2 regions of the Thermoflexus hugenholtzii genome follow, and region 1 is predicted to be linked to the other one. Evidence: riboswitches for the same ligand, from Rfam matches in the RefSeq annotation. Region 1 holds a riboswitch; the other holds the start of a gene.
The links. A riboswitch is a leader RNA that binds a small molecule or an ion and turns the genes downstream of it on or off. The one in region 1 is predicted to bind S-adenosylmethionine.
Positions count from the first base shown of each region.

Region 2: linked by a shared signal. The riboswitch ahead of KNN16_RS03285 (PLP-dependent aspartate aminotransferase family protein) and the one ahead of KNN16_RS14610 (methionine adenosyltransferase) in region 1 are both predicted to bind S-adenosylmethionine.

Region 1 is NZ_CP076326.1:3,218,444-3,222,626, reverse strand. Features, by position in the region: gene KNN16_RS14615 (glycosyltransferase family 39 protein) at 1-471, opposite strand, end outside; gene KNN16_RS14610 (methionine adenosyltransferase) at 585-1,775, opposite strand; SAM riboswitch class I at 1,988-2,141, opposite strand; gene KNN16_RS14605 (TlyA family RNA methyltransferase) at 2,416-3,213, opposite strand; gene KNN16_RS14600 (hypothetical protein) at 3,310-3,726, shown strand; gene KNN16_RS14595 (isoaspartyl peptidase/L-asparaginase family protein) at 3,740-4,183, opposite strand, start outside.
Region 2 is NZ_CP076326.1:705,064-709,246, forward strand. Features, by position in the region: gene KNN16_RS03280 (YfhO family protein) at 1-1,072, opposite strand, end outside; gene KNN16_RS03285 (PLP-dependent aspartate aminotransferase family protein) at 1,206-2,435, opposite strand; SAM riboswitch class I at 2,576-2,720, opposite strand; gene KNN16_RS03290 (hypothetical protein) at 2,977-4,183, shown strand, end outside.

The DNA of each region.
Region 1 (4,183 bases):
GCTGCGGGCGGCGCGGGTGAAGGCCCAAAGGGTGAGGGCGGCGGCCATGGGGAACAGGCCGGCCCGGAACCCCACCCGGCTGAGGTTCAGGGGCCAGAGCAGAAAAGCCATCAGCGCCCCGCTCAGGGCGCCCACCTCCCAGCGCCGGGAGATCGTCCACGCCATCCGGAAGGTCGCGGCCACCGCGAGCAGGCCGATCATGCTGGCGGTGAGCCGCAGCGCGTAAGGGGTGGGCCCCAGGATGGCGATGGCGCCGGCCACCAGATAGACGAACAGGGGCTCGCGGCCGTTGTTCTCCGGGAAAAAGATCCGCACCTCCCCCTGCAGCACCCGCAGCGCATCCAGCCCGTAATACGCTTCGTCATACCAGAGCCCATAGGGGATGTGAGGCAGGTCCAGCCAGCGGAGCAGAGCGGCGAGCCAGAGCAGGGCGACCGCTGCCAGCCATCGCATCCGGGTTCGTCGGGGCATCCCGCAAGCTCCACACAGCCAGGAATCGCGCGGAGGATTCCTCCAAAGGGCTGAGCGGGGCATCGGTGCGCCCGCTCAGCCCTTGAAGGCGCCCGTTCTCCGAGCACGAAGGCTCAGAACAGGGAGACCTCGCCGGCGATGATCTTACGGCGGACCTGGTGGATGTTGGAGAGGTGTTCATCCACGATCGCCCGCACGGCCTCCTGGATCCCCGGGGTGAGCGGGCCGGAGCGGACCCGGACGGCGGCGTTGGCGATCAGCGGCTGATCCAGCGGCTTGCCGATCTGGGAGAGCAGATACACGGTGGCTTCCCGGATCTCCGGCAGACGGGCGACGATGTCCCGGGCGATCTCCAGGGCCAGCACGTTGTAGACCTTCCCGACGTGGGAGATGGGGTTCTTGCCCGCGGCGGCCTCCAGGCTGGAGGAGCGGAAGGGGGTGATCAGGCCGGTGATGCGGTTCCCCCGGCCGACGGCGCCATCGTCGCCCATCTCGGCGCTGGTCCCGGTCAGGGTCAGGTAGAAATCCCCCCGCTTGGCGTGATCGGCGGTGTTGACGTCAACCCGGACCGTTCGTCCCTCCAGGGCGGGGAGGCTGGAGACGAAGCGCTGCAGCGCCTCCTGCACCCCCCGCTTGGCTTCTTCATACTCCGCCGCATCGTGCACCCGGGTGGCGATGAAGGGGACGGCCACGGTCAGGATGACCTGGTTCCCCTGGCGCAGCCCCATGACCTTGACGTCCTCGCCGATGGGGAACTGGTTGATCAGCTCGTAGTTGAGATACTGGGCGGCCTGGTAGACCGCCTCCTCCAGGCCGCTGCGGGGCCAGTGGGCGACGCCGAAACTGGTGTCGTTGGCGGTCACCTGATGGACGATGTCGATCAGCTCGCTGGCGCCGCGCCCGGCGAAGCAGTCGATGATCACATGCTTCACCGGATCCAGGTAGCGCATGGTCTCCCGCAGATAGGCCCGGGCGGCCTCGATGGCGATGGTCTCCATCGGGATCGCCTGGCCGTTGTAGTAGGGGGTGCCCCGGCCGGCGATCTGGATGCGGATGGGTTTCAGCAGCTCTCCGCCGCCGAAGCGCACCGAGACCTCTCCGGCGACCAGCTGGACCTTGTCAAAGTTGTGGTGCAACGCGCCGCCCAGGTGCTCCTCGCACCAGCGGGTGTATTCCCGGCTGATGCGCTCGGCAATCCCATCGCACAGGCTGTCCGGGTGCCCGATGCCCTTCCGCTCCACGATCTCCACCGGAAGGTCCTCGATGTAAGGGCCGCCGGCTTCGGAAACCACGATGTTCCGCATCCGGGTCCTCCTTTCATAACGGGTTCAGGGTGCCTGGATCCCACGGAGGAAGGTGCCCGAGGGGCCTTCCTCCGCCTGTTCGCCGCTCGCCGCACCGCACGGCCCCCGCTTCCCCCGACGGGGTGTGAACATAAAAACACCCCGCCGGGAGGAGGGGCGGGGCAAAACAAAAGCCTCTTCTGGGAAGAAGAGGCACATCGCCGCTGCGGGCCACCTCATCTCCCAGACCGAACCGTCTGCCGGATTTGGCACCATCCCCGGGAGCGCTCCGCCGGGGGGCGGCGTGCTCCCCGGTCGGCCCTGATGCTCCACGGGAGGTTGCCGAGGCTTCGTCGGGCCGGGTCCCTCCGCCTCTCTCGATGAGTGCCACGCTCTATTCAGTTGTCCCGGGATGAGGCGTCGTCGCTTTCCACGACGCCATCATCCCTTTTGCGTTTATCTTACCACAGTAAAAGGAAATGTCAACCGTCCGAACCCCAGGATTCTTCCCGCCATCCCGCCATGCCGGGCTTTCCGAGCGAATCGGGTGAGGACGACCCGGCGGGTCACCTTCACCGGCCGGCATACATATCCGGAACCCATCCTCCGGCGCCAGGAGCCGCCCCGGGGCTTTCCGGTGTCCGCACGATGGATGCCGCCACTACTCCCGGGTTGGGGGATGGGCCTCCAGTTCGGCGAAAGCCTCGCGGAGAAGGCTTTCGACATCCGTCGGCCCCTCTCCCTTCTGCAGCCAGAGGAGGAACTCCACGTTGCCCGCCGGCCCCAGCAGCGGCGAGGGGATCAGCCCCCGGGGCCACCAGCCATGCGCCCGGCTCCACTCGATCAGCGTCCGCAACACCCGTTCGTGGACCGCGCGGTCGCGCACCACGCCCCGTTTGACCTCAGCGCGCCCGGCCTCAAACTGAGGCTTGACCAGCACGATGGCGTGGCCCTCCGGGACCAGCCAGCGATGAGCATTGGGAAGGATCAGCCGGACCGAGATGAAGGAGACATCCATGGTCACCAGATGCACGGGCTCCGGCAGTTCCGTGAGATAACGGGCGTTGGTCCGTTCCATCACGATCACCCGCGGATCCTGGCGCAGCCGCATGTCCAGCAGGCCGTAGCCCACATCGATGGCGTAGACCCGAACGGCCCCGTGCTGGAGCAGGCAATCGGTGAAGCCCCCCGTGGAAGCGCCCACATCGGCGCACACCGCCCCCCGCACGGGGACCGGGAAGCGGGCCAGGGCGGCGGCCAGCTTCAGGCCGCCGCGGCTCACGTAAGGGAAAGGCTCGATGATCCGCACCGGCGCGTCCGGCGGCACCAGGGCCCCGGGCTTGTCCACCACCCGATCCCCCACCCGGACCCGGCCGGCGCGGATCAGGCGCTGCGCCCGCTCCCGGCTCTCCGCCAGCCCTCGCTCCACCAGCAGAAGATCCAGACGAACCCGACCCATCGCCCTCTTCCCCTAAACCGGATCCGCGCGTCTTGCCCCCCACAACTTCTCCGGGCAACATGAAAGCGCAGAAATCTCTTCTATGGCGGAGGTTTCATGGGTTTCCCTCTCCGCCCGGAGGGATGGCGGTGGCTGGGCAACGGGCTGATCCTCCTGGGCGTGCTGGTCTGGGTTCCCTTCCTCACAGCGACCGCAGCGGGGGAGGACTGGCCGATCCTCCCCTTCCTGGCGGCGCATCTCGCGGGCGTGCTGGGCGGGTGGCGGCTGCGGGCCCGGGCGGCGGCAATGGAAGGACGTTCCGGCGAGGCGCGGCATGGTTGGCGGCGGCGCTGGCTCAGCCGGGTTCTGATCTATCTGGGCGTGCTGGCCTGGGTCCCCTATTTCTATCAAACCCGGATCCTGGGGCGGGAGCTGGACATCTCCCCCTACCTGGCCGCGCACCTCACCGGGGTCCTCAGCGGGGTCGCCCTGCGGCTCAGCCTCGAGCTCGAGCGGCTCCGGACTCGCCGGTGACCAAGCCCCGCACTCACTCCGGCGCGCGGATCCCGGCCTCCAGAACACGTCCGTCGGTCCACGCCCAGCTCATATGAGGCGTGTTGTGGGCGATGCCGATGCGGCCCTCCCGGTCGATGGCGATCAGCCCGCCCCGCCCATTCACCCGCTCCTCCAGCAGGCGGATGGCGGCGGTCACGGCGCCCGAGGCGGAGAGCCCCAGGGCCATGAAGTCGCAGGCCGTTTTGGCGATCACCACCCGCATCAGGGTCTCCCCCCACCCGGTGGCCACCGCCGCTCCGCTGTGATCGTCGGCGTAAGCGCCGCAGCCGATGAGGGCCGAATCCCCCACCCGGCCCGGCCATTTGTTCGACATGCCGCCGGTGGAGACCGCGGCGGCGAGGCGGCCAGCGGCATCCATGGCTGCTGCCCCGACGGTGTCCATCGGCTCGGACAGGGCCCGCGCCAGGACCTCCCG
Region 2 (4,183 bases), 800 kb from region 1:
AGAGCGGCCCCTGGTAGCCAAGGGAGAACAGCAGCGCCAGCGTGCCCAGGCCGATCAGCGCCCACGTCCGACGAAACCGCAAGGTCCCCAACAGCCCCAGCAGGGCCAGATACAGGGTCACCGATCCCACGTAGCCGCTCTCCACTCGATTTGCCGGAAGCCAGAACTGGTCAGCTCCCCGCCCGTGGAAGAGCGGGCTGAGGAGATCGATGAGCATCGCGGGTGGGAATTCATACCCCCGCCGTTGTTCAAGGGGAACGCCGGCTCGATCCGTCAGGGGGAGCCGCTCCAGACCGGGGAGGAGGGAGGGGGCAGCCAGGGCGATGCCCAGCAGCCCGGCTAAGGCCAGCCGTCCGATTCGGTAGAAGCCCCGAGGCCATCCACCCGCTGCCGCCTGTCCGAGAGCGTAAAGCCCTACAGTGAGCATCCCATACAGCGCCGCCTGACCGTGCCCGGAAAGGAGGAGCAGGGCGATGGGGAGGGCACCGAGGGGGATCCTGCGGGTTCGCCGCGCGGCTTGGTCCACACCGGCCAGTGCCCACGGGAGCCAGGCCATTGCGTCGTTGAACTGAGGGTGGCCCAGGTGGACCACAAATGGGTCCGAGAACATATAAGCGAGGGCGCCGGTGAGGGCTGCGGAGCGTCCCAGCCTCCAGATCGGCGAACGACGCAGATACACATACATCCCGACTCCGGCCAGCCACAGGCTGAAGGCACCGCGCAGCAGCACCCATCCCGGTGGGATCGGGGAAGCCATGAAGAGGGGCCAGTTGAGGGGGTTGAACAAACCATATTGCCCCTCAGAGAAGATGGGGTCCCCTCCCAGCATTCGGGGGTTCCACAGCGGAAGGACGCCGCGTCCCAGCTCTTCGGCCACGAAGGACCAGACCGGATACAGTTGCCCCCACAGATCGCCGCCTCCCTTGGGGAAGCGGTATCCGGCGATCCAGAGGGGCCAGAAGAAGAGGGCCGTCGCGCCGATCAGGAACAGCGCCGGCATCCCGTCCCGGCGGACGGCCCGGAGGATTCCCCTCCAGCGGGCGAGCGTGGACGTTTCATCGGCGATGATCATCAAGGCTCTTGCCACATCCGGCGGCTTGGAGGCTCTTCCTCACATGGGATCCAGGGGATCGGCATCCGGCTGCCGCGCGGGACGAGGATCCACGCGGCCTATGCCCTCGCGCGCTTCCCCGGTCGAGGGCCCGCTAAGGAAGGCGGGCCAGGGCCTGTTCCAGGTCGGCCAGCAAATCGTCCGGGTCCTCGATGCCCAGCGAGAGACGGACCAGGTTGTCCGTGATGCCGATGGCGGACCGCTCCTCGGGGTCCATCTCATAGTAGGACATCAGGGCGGGCTGTTCGATCAGGCTCTCCACCCCGCCCAGGCTGGGCGCGATATACGGGATGCGCAGGGCGTCGATGAAGCGGGAGGTGCCCTCGCGATCCGCAGCGACTTCGAAGGTGACCACCCCCCCGAACCCACGCATCAGGCGGCGGGCGACGGCGTGATCCGGATGGGAGGGCAGCCCCGGATACCAGACCCGGCGGATGCGGGGATGGGCGCTGAGGAACTCGGCCACCCGCATGCCGTTCTCGTTCTGCCGGTGCACCCGCAGGGCCAGGGTCTTTAGGCCCCGCAGGACCAGATAAGCCGCGTGGGGATCCAGGATGCCCCCGATCATCGCCTGCATCTCCCGCAGCCCGGCGATCAGGTCGGCGGATCCTGCCACCACCCCGGCCATCACATCGTTGTGGCCGGAGAGATACTTGGTGGCGCTGTGGATCACGAGGTCGATCCCGTAATCCAGAGGGCGCAGGTTGATGGGGGTGGCGAAGGTGGCGTCCACCACCGTGCGGATGCGGCGCCGACGGGCGATCTCCGCCAGCCGCTCCAGGTCCATCACCCGCAGATACGGGTTGGTCGGGGTCTCCGTGAAGATGAGCCGGGTGTTGGGCCGGATCGCGGCCTCGAGGGCTTCGAAATCCCCGATGGGCACCACCGTGGCCTCCACGCCGAAGCGGCGCAAGAACTGGAGCACGAACTGGCGGGTGCGCCGGTAGGCGTCTTCCGTGACGATCAGGTGGGCTCCGCTGCGCAGGGAGGCGAAGAGGATGGCGGTGACCGCGGCCATGCCGGAGGAGAAGGCTGCCGCGGCCTCCGCCCCTTCCAGGGCAGCCACCCGGGCCTCCAGGGCGGCGACGGTGGGGTTCCCGTAGCGCCCGTAATCCACGCGGCCGCCGGCCGCGCCCCACTGCCGGGCCTCCTGGAAGGCGATCAGGTCCGCCGTGTCCCGGAACGCGTAGGTGGCGGTCTGGACGATGGGCGGGACCACCGCGTGGTAGGGGTTATGGCGCTCCGCGCCGCCATGCACCGCCCGCGTGGATGGGCCGCGGATCTCCAGCGAGGTGGCGCATCCGGTTTCCGTCTGCAGTTCCATCGCCGGCACCTCCTTTATCCGTTGCGGAAGAAGATGATGCGATCCTTCGACCACCTCTGAGACGGATGGGAGGAGCAAGGCGAGGCCTGTAGGGATAACAAAAAGGCCCCTTCTGGGAAAAGGGGCCTCGCGTCAGGCCACCCTTATCTCCCAGAAGCGCGGCGAACGCTTCTGCCGGACTTGGCACCTTACCCGCGCGGCCGTTCGCCGGTCGGCCGCCCGCTACGGCGGGCAGGTTGCCGGGGCTTCATCGGGCCGGGTCCCTCCACCCACTCTGGATAAGAGCGGCACCTATATTCGGTTGTTTGGAATGATTATAGCGAGGACCCTTCGCGGATGCAAATCTCGTCCCTCTGGCCTCATCGCCCTCCGGGCTCCGGAGAGGAAGCCGCGGCGCATAGAAGCCCATGTGGTTGCTGCTCCCGTTCGGCCTCGCTATAATCTTGTAGGATCTCGGCGCTTCGACTTGAAGATCACGGGTCCTCGTCCCTGGAGGAGCGCCGCATCGCAGGCTTCAAGGCGGATCTGTGAGGAGCAAGCGGTGGCGATGGCATGGCCCGGCCCGATGGATTGGGAGCACATGGAGATCACGGAAGCGGATCTGGAGGCGTTGCTGAACCGCTTCCTGGAGGATCCGCTTCCCCGCACCGATGAGGAGCTGGCTCGCATCCTGATCCGGCAGCGCCTGCAGGAGATTGAGGAGCGCCGGCGTGCCGCCCTCGCCGGCACCCGTCCCTTCCGCCCCCGGGATCGCTATGAGGTGGGGGAACGCCTCTTCTTCCCACACATGGGTTTCGCAGTGGGAACGGTAGTGGGGATCCGCGAGGGCCATAACCCCGAGATCGGCCCCTTCAAGGTGATCCAGGTGCGCTTTGAAGAGGACGGGACCGTTCGGGAGTTCGCGGCGGAGTATCCGCTTCCACATCGCCTCAACGATCTGGACGGGTGGCGGGGACCTGATGAGAAGGAGCTGCGCCCGGAGGAGATCTGGGACCGGTGGGGGCAGCGCATCCGGGAGCAGCTGCGGGCGCGGCTGGAGGCCAGCCCGGATTTCGTCCGGGTAGGGGATCACTGGTTCCCTCGGGCCTTGCTGGTGGAGCTCCATGAGGGCCACCTGAATCTGGTGGAGGCGGTCCTCGATGTCCACAACGGAGGGCCTCTCTCGCCGGAGGAGCTCCTGCCGCATCTGGAGCTCCCGGCGGATGTTCCCCTGCCCCTGCGGGTCTTCTCCCTGAACGCGGCCCTCTACCGGGATCCTCGCTTCGATGAGGTGGGCCCAGCAGGTCAGTTCCTGTGGTTCCTGCGGCGGATGGAACCCCCGGAGGTGCAGGAGACGCCGCCCCGCCTGCAGGGTCGACCCTATGGGGGGGACCGCGCGCGCCTCGATGAGGCCCTGCGCCGCATCGCGGCGGAGATCGATGACGAGCTCAGCGATCCGGAAGAGATCCGGCCGGGCCTGGGGGAGGCCGATGAGGTGATCTGGGTCGCTTCGTATCCCCATCTGCGGAGTGGAACGGCCCCTCTCACCCGGCGCACCGGCCAGGTCTTCCCCCTGGGCCGAACCCATCGCATCCGTTTTGAGTTTGAGGATCCGGTCAGCGGCCGACGCTGGCCCGGATGGGTGGTTCGGGAGCGGAAATACGTTTTCGGCCTCAAGGAATGGTATGAGGCCTATCAGGTCCAGCCGGGTTGCCTGGTGGCCTTCCGACGCTCCCCAGAGCCCGGTGTGATCCGGGTGGCATTGCGAG